Regions from separate parts of the Kitasatospora sp. NPDC036755 genome, predicted to be linked through region 1. Evidence: riboswitches for the same ligand, from Rfam matches in the RefSeq annotation. Region 1 holds a riboswitch; each other region holds the start of a gene.
What was found. Region 1 has a riboswitch for cobalamin ahead of AB0E96_RS06680 (prenyltransferase/squalene oxidase repeat-containing protein). Riboswitches for the same ligand answer to the same signal wherever they lie in the genome.
Positions count from the first base shown of each region.

Region 2: it holds a riboswitch for cobalamin, as region 1 does, so the genes downstream of both, AB0E96_RS04920 (ribonucleoside-diphosphate reductase subunit alpha) here and AB0E96_RS06680 (prenyltransferase/squalene oxidase repeat-containing protein) in region 1, are expected to answer to the same signal.
Region 3: it holds a riboswitch for cobalamin, as region 1 does, so the genes downstream of both, AB0E96_RS27460 (CoA-acylating methylmalonate-semialdehyde dehydrogenase) here and AB0E96_RS06680 (prenyltransferase/squalene oxidase repeat-containing protein) in region 1, are expected to answer to the same signal.

Region 1 is NZ_JBEZUT010000027.1:35,722-41,261, forward strand. It holds gene AB0E96_RS06680 (prenyltransferase/squalene oxidase repeat-containing protein) at 1-2,583, opposite strand, end outside; cobalamin riboswitch at 2,763-2,904, opposite strand; cobalamin riboswitch at 2,988-3,065, shown strand; gene AB0E96_RS06685 (hypothetical protein) at 3,262-4,626, shown strand; gene AB0E96_RS06690 (adenosylcobinamide amidohydrolase) at 4,614-5,213, opposite strand; gene AB0E96_RS06695 (hypothetical protein) at 5,393-5,540, shown strand, end outside.
Region 2 is NZ_JBEZUT010000019.1:11,830-17,369, forward strand. It holds gene AB0E96_RS04915 (ribonucleotide-diphosphate reductase subunit beta) at 1-240, opposite strand, end outside; gene AB0E96_RS04920 (ribonucleoside-diphosphate reductase subunit alpha) at 240-2,651, opposite strand; cobalamin riboswitch at 2,842-2,986, opposite strand; gene AB0E96_RS04925 (glycosyltransferase family 39 protein) at 3,049-4,713, opposite strand; gene AB0E96_RS04930 (glycosyl hydrolase) at 4,710-5,540, opposite strand, start outside.
Region 3 is NZ_JBEZUT010000215.1:6,018-11,557, forward strand. It holds gene AB0E96_RS27440 (xanthine dehydrogenase family protein molybdopterin-binding subunit) at 1-1,003, shown strand, start outside; partial or broken gene AB0E96_RS27445 (XRE family transcriptional regulator) at 1,099-1,791, opposite strand; gene AB0E96_RS27450 (hypothetical protein) at 1,705-2,181, shown strand; gene AB0E96_RS27455 (helix-turn-helix domain-containing protein) at 2,241-2,531, opposite strand; cobalamin riboswitch at 2,835-3,026, shown strand; gene AB0E96_RS27460 (CoA-acylating methylmalonate-semialdehyde dehydrogenase) at 3,239-4,738, shown strand; gene AB0E96_RS27465 (acyl-CoA dehydrogenase family protein) at 4,735-5,540, shown strand, end outside.

The DNA of each region.
Region 1 (5,540 bases):
CGCGACGGAGGTGGGGGACGTCGTCGCCGACGGCGTGCCGGTGCCCGTCGGGGTCGGCGTGCCGGTTGCGCTCGCGGTGCCCGTAGGCGTGCCGGTCGGCGTCCCCGTGGGCATCTGCGTCGGAGTCCCCGTGGGGGTCGGCGTCGGCGTACCTCCGAGGGAGCGGGTCAGCGTCCCGAAGGAGATCCCGGTAGCACCGCCCAGCACCTGCGTGGAGGCCCGGACGTCCGAACCCTGCTGTCCGCCGGAGGCGACGTTGAACCCGCCGTCGCCGTTCTGCTGCCCGGCGAGGAAGTCGAGTGCCTTGGCGATCTGACCGTCGTAGGTGTTCTTGCGCAGCGTCATGCCCTGTACGGCCAGGGCGGCCGAGTTGGTCGAGTCACCGGCCGCGCCGGGGAAGCCCCCGTCCGGCAGCTGCCGCGCGGCGAGCCAGCCGAGCCCCTTGTCGACCGCCAGCGCGGCGTCCTCGCCCGGGACCAGGGCCAGGGCCATGACCGCCATCGCGGTGCTGTCCACGTCGGAGTCGCCGGTGGCGGGGATCAGGCTCGGCCAGGAGCCGTCCGCGTGCTGGAGGCCCTTCAGGTAGGCGATGGCGGGGGCCGCGCCGGCCGACTCACCGGCCCGGAGCTGGGCCATGACGGCGAGCGCCTGGGAGAAGACCGAGGTGGCGTAGGCGTAGTTGCCCGGGGCGTCGCAGCCGGTGTTCGCGTCGGCCTTGGTGCACACCATCGCCGCGAGGGCGGCGATCAGGTCGTGGCCGCCGAAGTTCCGCGGGTCCCGGCCGACGACCTCGGCGAGCAGCGCTTCCTTGCCGATCGAGCCACCGCCGGCGTACTCGGTTCCGATGGCGGTCCAGTCGTTGACGGTACGGTCGCTCGCGTCCTTGCCCTGCTGGTCCAGGAAGTCGACGATCCGGCGCAGCGCGGCGTCGTCGGTGCCGGTGGCGGCGAGGGCGTAGGCGCCGTCGATGGTGAGGCCGAAGTCGGCGAACGCCGGGAAGCCCTCGTAGTAGTGGCCGGCGATCAGCCGTGCCGGGTCGGTGAGGTAGGCGCTGCCCTTGGCGGCGTCGGGCTTCCTGCCGACGGGCGGGGTGGGCGTCGGGGTGGCGCCGTCGGGGTTGTGCCGGACGCAGGTGAGGTCGGTTCCGGTCAGGGCCAGGATGGCCTGTTCGGTGGCGGCGGCGTCCGGGTCCGGCGTGAACGCGTCGGGGCCGAAGCCGCCGTCCTTGTTCTGGCGGGCGGCGAGCCAGGCGGTGGCGGCGGCCCAGCGGGCGCCCTGGCCGGTGGCCTGGAAGGCCTGGGCGGCGCTCGCGGTGCTGGTGGTGTCGCCGGGTGCGCCGGCGTACGGGAGGAGGGAGCCGTCGGGCTGCTGGCTCGCCGCGAGCTGGTCGGTGGCCTTCTTGGCGGTTGCCTCGTAGCCGGGGGCCGTGCGCAGGGCGAGGGCGGCGGCCGCGGTGGTGAGCGGGTCGGATTCGCAGTGGTCACCGGCGACGATCATCGAGCCGGCCATGCCGCCGTCGGCGCACTGGAAGGCCGTGAAGCGGGCGAGTGCCGGGGCGGGCGGCGTGACGCCGGCGCGCTGGAGGGCGATGATGCCCAGGGACTGGACCCAGGGCGAGGCCGCACCGAGGAAGTCCCCGGCGGCGGTGCACTTGCCGTTCTCCCCGGCTGCCGTGCAGACGTGGTCGGTGAGCGCGGCGAGCAGGTCCCGCCCGCCGAAGGTGCGCGGGTCGCGGCCGGTGCTCTCCGCGACGAGAGCCAGGAGGGTGGCGGCCCTCGTGTCGGGCGCGCCGGTGGGGCCGTCGGGGTACAGGAACGCGTCGGTGTGGTCGACGAGGAAGCCGACGACCTTGCGCAGCGCCGGGTCCTGCGTCCCGGCGGCGGCGAGCGCGACGGCGGTGAGGGCGGTCCGGGGGTAGTCCGGCCCCGGGGCGGCCCAGTTCTCCATGTGGTCGCCGCCGACCAGCTGACCGGCCAGCCAGGCCGCGGCCGCGGCCGGGTTGCCGGTTGCGGAGGGCCCGGTGGGGCTCGCGGTCGGGGTCGGGGTAGCCGAGGGGGAGGAGGAAGGCGAAGGGGACGCCGAGGAGCCACCGTTCTTGGCGCGGACCGAGTCCGGGGTGAAGCTCGGTGCCCCGCTGGTGCCGCCGATGTCGGTGCCGCCGTACACCCAGGCCTCGACCTCGCCGGGCTTGGGCTGCTGCGTGCCGGCGCCGAACTGACTGTAGGACCAGGTCTGTTGGCCGGGTGCGGCGATCCAGTACGACCAGTACGCGGTGGCCTGCGGGGTGTTGACGCACGGTTCCTCGGCCGGAGTGGGGTACTGGACGCCGCCGTTGAAGGTCCCGGTGCCGAGCCGGCAGATGAAGGCGGGCCCGTCGTGCTCGGTCCCGGTCGTGGTGAAACCGGCGTTGTGCAGCAGGTTCATCCCGGTCGTCGGGTGGGCGTCGCAGCCGCGGACGACCCCGCCGCCCCAGTGGCCGAAGTCGACGGCGACGATCGCGCCCGTCGTCGCCGTGCACTGCTCGATCGGGTCGGCTGCCGCGCTGCCGGGGTGGCCGAGCAGGACCGTTCCGCAGGCGGCCACTGCGACGGCCGTGGTGACCAGAAGCGAGCCCAGCTCTCTGCTTCTGTGACGCGTAGGACTGCTGCTGACCCTCACCGGCGACTCCCCGATCGGTTGTCGGGGTCCCACGGCGCAGCCGACGGCTCTCCCCGGTACGGGGACCGTCGTGACCGCGTCGTAGTCCACGACGACGCATGTACTCCTGAACAAGGCCCCGGCGCAGGCATTCCGGCTCACCGGCCCTTGCGGGCGGGTCTACGGTTGCGGGTCAGCGCCGGAATCGGACCGGCTTCCCCTGACTGCCGAGGATGAAAAAGCGGTTCATCACACCACGCGCTCGAAGTCGTCGTCAACGAGTCGTCATGTCACTTTCGCCACCCCGTAGATCCGTTCACGGGTGCGGTAACGTCCGCGGTGGCCGAGCGGGGGAATCCGGTGCGAATCCGGAGCTGACGCGCAGCGGTGTGGGGCGGTGGTTGCACCGGTCCCGAGCCCGAATGCCCGCGCGGTCGTGCAGCACCAGCACCAGCCAGCCCACGCGATCCGGGCGGCCGCCGCCCCCACCGCGCGCTCCCCGAACGAGTGCCGGCGCCCGGGGCAGGACCGGCGCGCCCGTCACCCCAAGGAGCCCGTTCCGTGTCCGTTCCCGCGCACTCGCGCCTCATCTCCTCACGTCTCGCCTCCGCGGCGACCGTCTCCATGGCCGCCGGCGCCCTCCTCCTGTCGGCCGTCCCTGCGCACGCCACCGCCTCGCCGAGTCAGATAGCCACCTCCAAGAGCACCGGCGTGACGTACCTCAAGTCCCTCCAGGCCGCCGACGGCAGCTACGTCACCGGCGGCGGGCTCTCCAACGAGTGGGCCTTCAGCGCGCTCGCCGCCGCCGGGACCGCCTCCGCGGACGTGACCCCCGGCGGTGACACCAGCAAGAACGCCCGCCTCGTCTACCGCAACCAGCTCGCCGCCCCCACTTGGCCCAGCGCCTCGCCCGTGGTGACGGACTACGAACGCGGCATCCTCAACTCCTACGCGGCCGGCATCGACCCTGCACGGATCGGCCCGGGCCGCAACCTCGTGGCCGACCTCGCCGCCTACTGGCAGACCGCCGAACCCGGCTACTACGGCCCGTCCGCGAACTTCAACGGGACAGTCTTCGGTCTGCTCGCCCTCGGCGGTGCCAAGACCCAGAGCGGCGGACAACGCGTCCCGCAGTCCCTGCTGAACGCCTCGGTCGCGACCGTGCGCGCCAACCAGCACAACGACGGCGGCTGGAACTACAGCAAGGCCGCCGGCGACCCGACCGCGCTCGCCCAGGGCAGCGACATCGACATGACCGGCGCCGCCATCGCCTCGCTGTGTGTCGGCGGCGTCCCGAACACCGACGCCGCGATCGTGGCCGCGAAGAACTTCCTCAAGGGCAAGCTCGCCTCCTCCGGCGCCTTCAACGCCATGTTCGGCGTCAACACCGACTCCAACGGCTGGGCCGTGTCCGGCCTCAACGCCTGCGGCATCAACCCCCAGGGCACCGACTTCACCAGCGGCACCGGCAAGACCCCGCTCGACTTCCTCATCGCCCAGCAGTTCAAGCCCGGCGGCGGCTTCAAGTACCTGCCCACCGACACCTCCCCGTCGCCGTACGCCTCCGTCGACGGCCTGCGCGCCGTCGCCGGCGCCGGGTTCACCGCCACCCCGCCGGCGCCGACCAGCGCGGGCGAACCCGCCTGGTCCGCCACCACCGACTTCACCACGGGTACCGCCGCGAAGCTCGCCCTGGTCGTCGACGACGGCACCGGCAGCCTCAAGGTCTGCGCCGTCACCCTCGCCCCCACCGGCACCACCACGACCCTCGGCGACGTCCTCGACGCGGCAGCCACCGCCACTCCGAGCGGCTGCGTCACCTCCGTCACCCCGGCCACCGGAGGCGGCACCGTCACCGCGCTCAACGGCACCGCGAACAGCGGCTCCTCCACCTGGAAGGTCGGCCTCGACGGCGCCATCGAGGCCGCCGCCACCCGGGCCACCACCGTCCACCTCGGCGACACCGTCTCGCTGCGCTACGGCAGCTGATCCACCGGCAGGACGACGCTGCGGCGGCAGTCCTGCGTCGGCCGTGCGTGCTCGGGTGCGGGCCCCCGCGCCCGGCGCGCGCGGTCCCTCTCGGCCCCCGCGCGCACCGCCGCGTGGACCGCGCGCGCCACCCGTGCGCCCCGCAGCGAGCGCGGGCCACCAAACGGCTCCGGCTTCTCCCCCGCGCCGGTGCGCCGTACCGCGACGCACACCGCGTCGGAGGGCGTCCCGGAGCAGTCGTAGCCGGCGTCCAGCAGGGCCTGGACCTTCGCCTCCGTGGCCGTGGCGAGCAGGTTCACCAGGCCCGCGTCGGACACCGCCGCCGGGACGACGACGAGGATGTTGATCGTACCCGGCACGTACGCGTGAGCCGGGGCGGTTTCGGGCCCGGCGGCCCAGATCGGCACGCCGATCCCCGTCGTGACCACCGCCGAGGCCCCGCCGTCGCACGCCCAGGTGAAGTCGTCCACCTGGGCGGCGGTCATCAGCCCCGCCCCGGCGCCCCGCAGCCGCTCCGCGGCAGCCAGCTCCGCCAGGTGCCGCTCCGGGTCCATCCGGCTGTACCCCGGCCTGACCTGTGCGTTCACCACCCACTCCCGTTCGCCGAGGCCACCGCCGAGGACGGTGCTGGAGAGCAACCGCCGGGCGCCGGGACCGCCTCGACGACGGCTCCCCCACACGGTCTGGTGAGCGGCCGCGACGAGGAAGATCACGGCCTCGGCAAGCGATCACCCGTCGGCTTCACGGAGCAGGGGGACGGGTTCTGATGAGTGCTTCCCGATGGGTGGCAGGCTGCTACGTGGCCGTGGTCGGCCTGCTGGCGGGCCTGGGCGGGCTGACCGAGAACGGACGCTTCTACCTCGCCGCGATCGTCCTGACCCTGCCCGCCGGGCTCCTGGCGTTCCTGGCCGTGC
Region 2 (5,540 bases), on a different contig from region 1:
GTTGTTGGAGACGATCGAGTCACCGGTGGCGAAGAACGCGACCAGTCGCCCGATGAGGTGGCGCTCGCCCTCGCTGAGCTTCGCCAGGTCGGCGACGTCGGAGTGCAGGTCCACCTCCTCGACGGTCCAGGTGTTCTTGATGGCGTCCCGGTACCGGTCGTAGAACGACGGGTAGCGCATCGGGCGCAGGGTCAGCTCGAAGCCGGGGTCGAGCAGCATCTTCTGGCGGTCGTCGGACATTACTGGCAGGCCTCGCAGGACTCGGGGTTCTCCAGGGAGCAGGCGATGGCGGCTTCCTGCTCCGGGGTGAGGGAGGGGGTGTTCACGGGCACCGGCGCCGGCGCGGCGGCACGGGCGGTGCCGGACGCGGCCTGGGCGATGCGGGTGGCCGGGCGCGAACGCAGGTAGTAGGTGGTCTTCAGACCGACCTTCCACGCGTAGGCGTACATCGAGCTGAGCTTGCCGATGGTCGGCGCCGCCATGAACAGGTTCAGGGACTGGCTCTGGTCCAGGTACGGCATGCGGGCCGCGGCCAGGTCGATCAGCGCGCGCTGCGGCAGCTCCCACGCGGTGCGGTACAGCGAACGCACCTCGGCGGGCAGCCAGTTGAGCTCCTGGACGGAGCCGTTGGCGTCGCGCAGGGCGTCGCGGGTCTGCTGGTCCCAGACGCCGAGCTCCTTGAGCTCGCGCACCAGGTACGGGTTGACCTGGAGGAACTCGCCGGACAGCGTCTCGCGCTTGAACAGGTTGGACACCTGCGGCTCGATGCACTCGTAGACGCCGGCGATGGAGGCGATGGTCGCGGTCGGCGCGATGGCCAGCAGCAGCGAGTTGCGCAGGCCGGTCTCGGCGATCCGGGCGCGCAGCGCCGTCCAGCGGTCGGCCCACTGCGGGGCGGCCGTCGGGAAGTGGTCGATGTGCAGCTCGCCGCGGGCGGCGCGGGTCTCGCCGTACGCCTCGTGGCGGCCGAGCTGCTCGGCCAGGTCGGCGGAGCGCTCGTAGGCGGTGAGCATGATGCGCTCGGCGATGAGGGTGGAGAGGACCTTCGCCTCGGCGGAGTCGAAGTCGATCCGCAGCTGGAAGAAGACGTCCTGGAGGCCCATCACGCCGAGGCCGACCGGCCGCCAGCGGGAGTTGGAGGTGCCCGCCTCGGTGGTCGGGTAGAAGTTGATGTCCACCACGCGGTCGAGGAAGGTGACGGCGGTGCGCACGGTGGCGTCCAGCCGCTCCCAGTCCATGGCGCCGATCAGGTCGGCGGCCGTGGCGCCCGGGGCGACGTGGGCGCCCAGGTTGACCGAGCCCAGGTTGCAGACGGCGGTCTCGGAGTCGTCCGTGACCTCCAGGATCTCCGTGCACAGGTTGGAGGAGTGCACGGTGCGGCCCGGCAGGGCGGTCTGGTTGGCGGCGCGGTTGGAGGCGTCCTTGAAGGTCATCCAGCCGTTGCCGGTCTGTGCCAGGGTGCGCATCATGCGGGCGTACAGGGTCTGCGCCGGGATGGTGCGGACGGCCTTGCCGGCCAGCTCGGCCTTGCGGTAGGCCTCGTCGAAGTCGGCGCCCCACAGGTCGACCAGCTCGGGCACGTCGGCCGGGGAGAACAGCGACCAGTCCTGGTTGGCGTTGACCCGGCGCATGAACTCGTCCGGGATCCAGTGGGCCAGGTTGAGGTTGTGGGTGCGGCGCGCCTCTTCACCGGTGTTGTCGCGGAGCTCCAGGAACTCCTCGATGTCGGCGTGCCAGGTCTCCAGGTAGACGCAGGCCGCGCCCTTGCGGCGGCCGCCCTGGTTGACGGCGGCGACCGAGGAGTCGAGGGTGCGCAGGAACGGCACGATGCCGTTGGACTTGCCGTTGGTGCCGCGGATCAGGCTGCCGCGCGAGCGGATGCGCGAGTAGGACAGGCCGATGCCGCCGGCGTGCTTGGACAGGCGGGCGATCTGCGCGTAGCGGTTGTAGATCGAGTCCAGGTTGTCCAGCGGCGAGTCGAGCAGGTAGCAGCTCGACATCTGCGGGTGGCGGGTGCCGGAGTTGAAGAGCGTCGGCGAGGAGGTCAGGTACTCCAGGCGGCTCATCAGGCCGTACAGCTCGGCCACCTCGCGCACCGACTGCTCGCTGTCGCCGACCGCCAGGCCGCAGGCGACGCGGAGCAGGAAGTGCTGCGGGGTCTCGATCACCTTGCGGGTGATCGGGTGGCGCAGCAGGTAGCGGGACTGCACGGTGCGCAGGCCGAAGTACTCGAAGCGGTCGTCGCCCGAGGGGTCGATCAGCGCGTCCAGGGCGGCGGCGTGCTTGGCGACGAACGCGGCGGTGGTGTCGCCGATCAGGCCCTCGGCGTGGCCGACGGCGATCGAGGCGGAGAAGGACACCGAGCCCTGGCTGTTCGCCTCGTCGACGATCTCCAGCGCGAGCAGGCGGGCGGCCAGCTTCGAGTACTGGGGGTCCTCGGCGATCATCGACGCGGCGGCGTCCACGGCCAGCCCGCGCAGCTCGGCGAAGTCCGAGCCGGCGTGGCGGCCGCGCAGTGCGGCGGCGGCGACATGGCCGGGGTCGACCTCGGTGAGGTCGGTGCTGCGGTCGGTGAGCAGCCGCAGCAGCGCGCCCCCGGGGTCGGAGACCGTCGGGTCGGTGAAGGCGGTACCGGAGCCCTGGGCGGGCAGGGTGGCTGAGGCAGCGGTGGTCAAGGCGCTCTCTCCTGGCGGCGATCGGCGGCGGTGCTCGGGGGCCACCGGGCCGATCTGGGCAGGGGAGCACGGCGCGAACGCAAAAAGCGTCGCGCGAGGTGACTCCCCGGCCCGCCCGCGAGGCCCGGAGGGGTACTGCTCGTGCCGGCGCGGCCTCTGCGGGAGGGCCGTGGCGCACGCCGTCGGCAGGTACTCGGACTCGCGGGGTGCGGCTGCTGGAGCCGCCCGCTCACCGCTGCGGGGCAGTCCCGGATTCGCACCGGGTTCCCCTGCATCGACAGCAGAAGCGAGCATACATGTAGTGCCGCCAGACTGTGGCGGCACCATATGTTGTGCCTGTCGTGTCGCGGGTGTGCGTGGGCCGGACAGCCGGTCAGTGCTTGAGATAGACCTTGTACGTGCTCGAATCACCGGTCGGCGAGGTGAACTGGGCGACCAGCCGGTAGTGTCCGGCGGCGGCCAGGGCCTCGCTCAGGGCCCGGTCGGTGCCCCTCGGCGCGGTGCTGTCCAGGACGACCATGGTGAACCAGCCGTCCCGGATCGCGGCCACACTGCCGTCGTCCCCGTGGTGCTGCACCCCGCCGCCGTCGCGGTACTCCGTGCCGGCCCGCGTCGAGATCCACTGCGCGGGTTCGGAGACGCTGCCGAGGTAGTACTCGGCCAGGCCGTCGACCTCGGTGAGATAGCGCCCCTGGGGCTCGGTGTGGGCCCTCAGAACGGCCAGCAGGCGGCCGGAGTCGGGCCCGTTCTGGTAGCGCAGGGCGGACTGCTCCATGCCGAGCGCGAGCAGCGCGACCCAGACCAGGATGCCCAGCTGGGGGTGGCGGAAGTGGGCGCCGACCAGCCGGGTCAGGCCGACCCCGGCGAGCGGGGCGGCGAGCAGCATGCCGTAGCCGAGGTGGCGGAACAGCGCGCCGGAGGTGCCGGTCCACAGGTGGGCGGCGGGGATCAGCAGGGCGGTGACGGTCAGGACGGCCCCGAGCAGGGCGCGCTGCCCCCGGGTGGTGGGGACGGCGTCCTTCTCCGGCGCGTCGTGCTCGTTCATCTGCTCGCGGCGCGCGTAGGCGACGGTGCCGGCGACGGCGAGGACGGTGAACAGGCCGGCCCACTGGAGCGTGCCGAGCAGGATCGGGCCGGCCGGGCCGGGCGCGTTGCCGCGCGAGGGCGACCACCCCGCGACCGCGCCGAGGGTGCCGTACGGGAGCAGCAGGACGAGGGTGGCGGCGGCCGACAGCAGCGCGCGCACGGCGGCCGGGCCGGGCCGGTGGTGCGGCCGGGCGGCGGCGAACGCGAGGGCGACCAGCGCGGGGACGGCGAAGGCCGCGGAGTAGGCCACGGCGCAGGCCAGTGCCGCGGGTGGGGCGGCGAGCAGGGCCAGGGCCGGATGGCGGTGGGCGGTGAACACCGTGGTCCAGGCCGCGAGGGCGATCAGCAGGACGGCGAGGGACTCGGGCGCGGCGTAGAAGCCGACGACGACGGTGGACTGGAGGACGGCGTACACGGCGATCGCGCAGATGGCGACCCGCTCGTTGAACAGACGCCTGGTCAGCGCGTACAGCAGCATCGTGGTGATCAGTGCGAAGCCGAGACTGAGCAGCCGGGTGCCCCAGATGCCGTTGGCGTCGGCGGCGGCGCCGGCCAGCGGCGGGTAGAGCCAGGGCGATCCGTGCACCCGGTCGACCAGGTCGGTGGTGACCGGGGTGCCGTGCAGCAGGTGGGCCAGCTGCTGGCGGCCGGCGACCATGGCGGCGGCCTCGTCGGGGTGCGCGGCGGCCAGCAGCCGCAGCGAGAGCGCGGCCTGGACGGTCAGGACGGCGCCCAGCAGGCCGCGGGCGATCCAGCGGCGCCGGGGGCTGCTGCCCGGGTCCCAGCCGATCGCGGGGACCGGCGGGATGGTGTACGGGGCCAGCTCGATGCCGTCGGGGTTGTCCACCGCCACGGCCGCGCGGTGCTCGGCGGGGTCCGGTTCCGGACCGGCCGTCGGGCCGTGGGCGGAGCGGCTGGTCGGGACGGGGGGGAACTCGGACTCAGTGCTCATCGGGGGTTCCGGATGTCGAAGCCGTAACGGGGGTCGGACACGCGCTGTTTGAACGCGGCGAGGGTGTCCGGGACGGCCTCGACCCGCCAGTCCGCCCGTTTGACGATGTTGAACCAGACGAAGCCGATGATGTCGTCGTGCGCCTCCAGCCCGGAGAACAGCTGGTCGATGTCGGCCTGCTGGCGCTTGCCCTGCTCGGACGCGGTCTCGCTGATGAAGAAGGGCTTGGCGCAGAAGGTGCGGATCTCGGCCATGGTGGGCCCGTAGAGGGTCTCGAAGGTCTTCGGCCCGGTGCGGGTGAAGTAGCCGGTCATGCCGGCCCAGTCGACGTAGGTGTCGCCGGGGTAGTACGGCTGCAGGCGGGTGTTGGGCGCGGGGTCGATGATGTTGGGGCTCCAGACCCAGATCACGTTGGTGGCGCCGGCCTGGTCGAAGATGTCGTGGACGTGGCGCCAGGCGGCCACGAAGTCCTCGGGGGTGGCGGCCTGGCGGCCCCACGGGTACCAGTCGCCGTTCATCTCGTGGGCGATGCTGATGGCGATCGGCAGGTTGAGCTTGGCCACGGACTTGGCGACGCCGCGCACGTAGTCGTCGGTGTCGCCGGCCGCGATGGAGGCGAGCGAGCGGTCGTGCGGCTCCCAGGCCATGAAGGGCAGCGCTCCGGCCTCGTAGATCCGGCGCACGCCGGCGGTGTCGAAGCCGCCCTTCCAGTAGGCGTAGTACTCCAGGACGTTGGGCTGCTTGCCGATCGCGGAACTGTAACCGGGCAGCGCGTCCATCGTGGCGGGGACGTCGGGCAGGGCGGCGCCGAGGTACTTGCGGTCCGG
Region 3 (5,540 bases), on a different contig from region 1:
GCGCCTCGGCATGGATCCGGTCGAGTTGCGGATCCGCAACGAGCCCGCCGTCGAACCCGGTTCGGGCAAGCCGTTCTCCAGCCGCGGCCTGGTCGGCTGCCTGCGGGAGGGCGCGGAGCGGTTCGGCTGGTCGCGGCGCGATCCCCGGCCGGGCGTGCGCCGCCGGGGCGACTGGCTGGTCGGCACGGGCGTGGCGGCCTCCACCTACCCGGTCAGCCGGATGCCGAAGTCGACGGCGACGATCCGGCGGGAGGGCGGGGGTTACGTGGCCGAGATCGGCGCGGCCGACCTCGGCACCGGCACCTGGACCACGCTCGCGCAGATCGCCGCGGACGCGCTCGGCGTGCCGGTGGCCCGGGTGGAGGTGCGGATCGGGGACACGGACTACCCGGTGGCGTCGGTGGCCGGGGGTTCCTCGGGCATGACGACGTGGGGATCTGCCGTGGTCGAGGCCGCGCGCGCCCTGCGCGACCGGTACGGGGCCGAGCCGCCGGACGGGGCGCAGGCCTCCGGCAGTGTCGGGCCGCCGGACGAGCGCTACGCGATGCACGCCTTCGGGGCGCAGTTCGCCGAGGCGCGCGTCCACGCGGACACCGGCGAGGTGCGGGTGCCGCGCCTGCTGGGAGTGTTCGCCGCGGGCCGGATCATCAACCCCCGTACGGCGCGCTCGCAGTTCGTCGGCGGGATGACGATGGGGCTGTCCATGGCCCTGCACGAGAACGGCGTGCTCGACCCGCGGACCGGCCACGTGGTCAACCACGACCTCGCCGAGTACCAGATCACGTCGAACGCGGACGTCGACCGCATCGAGGCGCACTGGCTCGCCGAGCACGATCCCCACGTCAACGCCATGGGCTCCAAGGGCATCGGGGAGATCGGCATCGTCGGGACGGCCGCCGCGGTGTCGAACGCCGTGTGGCACGCGTGCGGGGTGCGGGTGCGTGACCTGCCGATCACGCTGGACAAGGTCCTGGACGCCTTGGAGGAGCGGGCCGGGCGGTGACACCGCAGCGGGCCGCGGAGCTCTCCGGGGCCCGCGGCGGGCCCGGCCGGCGGCCGACGGACGCCCGTGACCGGCGGTGGGCGGGCGTCGGTGAGTCAGTCGAGGGTCCGGGCGTCCACCGGGCGACGGGCGGCGCCGTGGTCCGCGGCCAGGCCCGCGAGCAGGCGCAGTCCGTCCTCGGTGGGGCTGCCGGGGGCCGCCGACAGCACGAGCAGTTCGATGCCCGGCTCGCCAGGCAGCGCGAAGTTCTCCTGGTGCAGTTCCAGCAGTCCGACCATGGGGTGCCGGTACGCCTTGCGTCCGTGGGTGCGGGCGCGCACCTCCGCGCGGGCCCAGAGGCGGCGGAAGCGCTCGCTGCCCATCGCCAACTCGCCGACGAGCGAGGCCAGGTGAGGGTCGTCGGGGTACTTTCCGGCGGCCAGGCGCAGGTGCCCGACCACGTCCAGGGTGCAGTTCTCCCAGTCCGCGTACAGGCCGTGCTCGGCCTCCTCCAGGATGATGTGCCGGGCGATGTTCAGGCCCGGCATCGGGCGGCCGAAGAGGAGTCCGGCGAGGCCGTTCCCGGCGAGGACGTCCAGGCGGTGGTTCATGATCAGCGCGGGAGCGCCGGCGACCAGGTCGAGGACGCGCAGCAGCTCCGGCCGGACCCGGGTGCCCGGCGTCGTCGCGCGGCGGCGGCGCTGCCGCGCGAGGCGGTGGAGGTGCCCGCGTTCGGTCGCGTCGAGGTCGAGGACGCGGGCGAGCGCGTCGAGGACCTGCTCGGACGGCTGGGTCGCGCGCCGCTCAAGCACCGCAAGAAGGGCGACTACCGGGGCGTCCCGCTGACGGTCCGGACGCGGCTCAGCCTGCTCTCGTACGCGGATATCTACGGCACCATCGACGGCTACTTGCTCCGCCACCCGCTGGACATCGCGAAGCCGTACCCGTCCTACTACCTGCAGAACCAGTGGGACCGGATCAAGCGGGCCGGCGAGACCGACATCCCCGAGGGGATGACGCTCTACGGCCTGAGGCACTTCTTCGCCTCGAACTGCCTCAGCCACAACATCCCGATCACCGACGTCGCCGAGTGGATGAGGCGCAAGAGCATCGATGTGACGTTCAAGATCTACCGCCACTTGATGCCCGGCTCCATCGGCCACGCCGCCCAGGTCCTCGACCTCGGCCTTGCGGCCTGAAACGCGTCGGGCGCCCTGCTCTGGTGTGGAGCAGGGCGCCCGAGGCGTCTCGGTCTGGCTTACCTGACGGACATCCGTTGCTGCTTCACCCAGGTCTGGACCTCTGTGACCTTGAACTGCAGCTTCGCGTTCCGTCCTTGTCCGAACCGGTACGGGACGAGGCCTACTTGAGGGGCTTCGCGATAGACCCACTGAACAGACATGTTCAGGAATTCCGCCGTCTCCTTGACGGTCATGAAACTGCGACGACACGGGCTCCTCCAGAGGAGTGGACGGTCGCACGGCTGCGTGCGGAGCCCAAGATTCCAGCGCGTCCGGTGGTTTGGCCGTACCGGTGCCTCGTGATACATCCGCAGGGCATCCTGGGACGTCGCTTCTTGTGTGGTCGGCAGGACTCCAGTCGCCGAACGGGCTCGTGTTGCCGCATCGGCCACTCCGATGATGAGCGCGTGGTCGTTCTACCGCCGACGGGCGGCCTGGCTGACGGCGGGCAGGTTGAATTTTCGCGCGGTGCGGGTGAAACCTCACCCGGCCTCGTGCACGCAGACCTGCCCCCCTTGGGCCTCTTGCAGACGGCTTGCAAAGGTAGTCGAGCCGGGCCCGGCGGGGTGGGATCCCGATGGCGCAACGCGCGCACAGACCTCTGGACTTACTAGGACGTCCAACTATATGGTCGATGGCAGGTCCGCGGTGTCAGGGAAGCCGGTGTGAGTCCGGCACGGTCCCGCCACTGTGACCGGGGAGTTCGTCCTCGCAGATGACGGCCACTGGCAGCCAGCCGGGAAGGCCTGAGGGCGTGCGGTGATCCGGGAGTCAGGATACCGGCCGCGGGTGATCCGTGTTTTCCACGAGGATGGAGACGACACGCATGACTCCGGGCTGCTCCCGTTCCGCTGCTCCTGGTTGTCCTGTGCCGACGACTGCCGGGGCCCATCTGCTCTGACGGTTCGTCATGCCACTGCCACCGTGACGCCGCGGGGCCGCACCACCGTGCGCCCGCCCGTCGGCGGCGGCCTCCATTCCTCCTCTCCCCGACCCAGTTGAGAGTAGGAACCCGATGGTCCGAGAACTCACCCACTTCGTCGCCGGCAAGCCCGTCGCCGGCACCTCCGGTCGCTTCGGCGACGTGTACGACCCCAACACCGGGCGCGTCCAGGCCCGGGTGCCGCTGGCAAGCCGCGCCGAGGTCGAGGCGGTGATCGCCGACGCAGCGCAGGCGCAGCCCGCGTGGGCGGCCTGGAACCCGCAGCGGCGGGCGCGGGTGCTGCTGCGCTTCCTCCAACTCGTCGAGCAGGAGAAGGACGAGTTGGCCCGGCTGCTCTCCGCCGAGCACGGCAAGACCGTGGCCGATGCCCACGGGGACATCCAGCGCGGCCTGGAGGTGGTGGAGTTCGCCGCGGGGATCCCGCACCTGCTGAAGGGCGAGTTCAGCGACAACGCCGGCACCGGTATCGACGTCTACTCGATGCGTCAGCCGCTCGGCGTCGTCGCCGGCATCACGCCGTTCAACTTCCCCGCGATGATCCCGCTGTGGAAGGCCGCGCCCGCGCTGGCCTGCGGCAACGCCTTCGTCCTCAAGCCCTCTGAGCGGTGCCCGTCGGTGCCGCTGCGGCTGGCCGAGCTGTTCCTGGAGGCGGGGCTGCCGCCGGGCGTCCTGAACGTCGTGAACGGCGGCAAGGAGGCCGTGGACACCCTGCTGGAGGACCCGCGGGTGCAGGCCCTCGGCTTCGTCGGCTCCACGCCGATCGCCCAGTACGTGTACGCGACGGCCGCCGCGCACGGGAAGCGGGCGCAGTGCTTCGGCGGCGCGAAGAACCACATGATCGTGATGCCGGACGCCGACCTCGACCAAGCCGCGGACGCGCTGGTCGGCGCCGGCTACGGCTCGGCCGGGGAGCGCTGCATGGCGATCTCGGTCGCCGTCCCGGTGGGGGATGAGACCGCGGACGCCCTGGTGGCGAAGCTGGTCGAGCGGATCGCCGCGCTGAAGGTCGGCCGCTCGGACGACCCGGCGGCGGACTTCGGCCCGCTGGTCGGCGCCGACGCGCTGGAGCGGGTGCGCGGCTACCTGGACCTCGGGGTCGAAGAGGGCGCCGAACTCGTCGTGGACGGGCGTGACTTCCGGCTGGAGGGGCACGAGGACGGCTACTTCCTCGGCGCCTCCCTGTTCGACCGGGTGACGCCGGACATGCGGATCTACCGGGAGGAGATCTTCGGCCCCGTCCTCACGGTCGTGCGCGCCGCCGACTACGAGGAGGCGCTGCGGCTGCCCAGTGAGCACGAGTTCGGCAACGGTGTGGCCATCTACACCCGCGACGGCGACACCGCCCGGGACTTCGCCCGCCGGGTGAACACCGGCATGGTCGGCGTCAACGTGCCCATCCCGGTGCCGATCGCCTACCACACCTTCGGCGGATGGAAGCGCTCCGCGTTCGGCGACCTCAACCAGCACGGGCCGGACGCCATCCGCTTCTACACCCGCACCCGGACCGTCACCTCGCGCTGGCCCTCCGGGGTCAAGGAGGGCGCGAGCTTCACCATGCCGACGATGGGATGAGCGCGATGCACGACCTCACCGAGGACCAGCGCGCCATCGCCGAGACGACCCGGGCCTTCGCCGAGGAGTACCTCGCGCCGCACGCCGTGGAGTGGGACCAGTCCAAGCACTTCCCGGTGGACGTGCTGCGCAAGGCCGCCGACCTCGGCCTGGCCGGCGTGTACGTCCAGGAGGGCATGGGCGGCTCCGAACTCTCCCGCCTGGATGGCGTGGTGGCCTTCGAGGCACTCGCCGGTGGCTGCCCGTCCATCGCCGCCTACCTGTCCATCCACAACATGGTCGCCTGGATGATCGACCGGTACGGCACGCAGGCGCAGCGCGCTCGCTGGTTGCCCGCGCTCTGCACGGCCGAGCACCTGGGCAGCTACTGCCTCACCGAGCCCGGTGCCGGCTCCGACGCCGCCGCGATCGCCACCCGGGCCGTGCGCGACGGCGACCACTGGGTGCTGGACGGCGTCAAGCAGTTCATCTCCGGCGCGGGCGCCTCGCAGGTCTATGTGGTGCTGGCCCGGACCGGTGCCCCCGGGCCGAAGGGGATCTCCGCGTTCGTCGTGGAGCGTGACGACCCGGGGGTCTCCTTCGGGCCGAACGAGAAGAAGATGGGCTGGAACGCCCAGCCGACCCGCCAGGTGGTGCTGGACGGCGTCCGGCTGCCCGCCGACCGCCTGCTCGGGGCCGAGGGCGAGGGCTTCCGGATCGCCATGAACGGGCTGAACGGCGGCCGGCTCGGCATCGCTGCCTGCTCCCTCGGCGGCGCGCAGGACGCGCTGGAGCGCGCCATCGCCCACCTCGCCGACCGTGA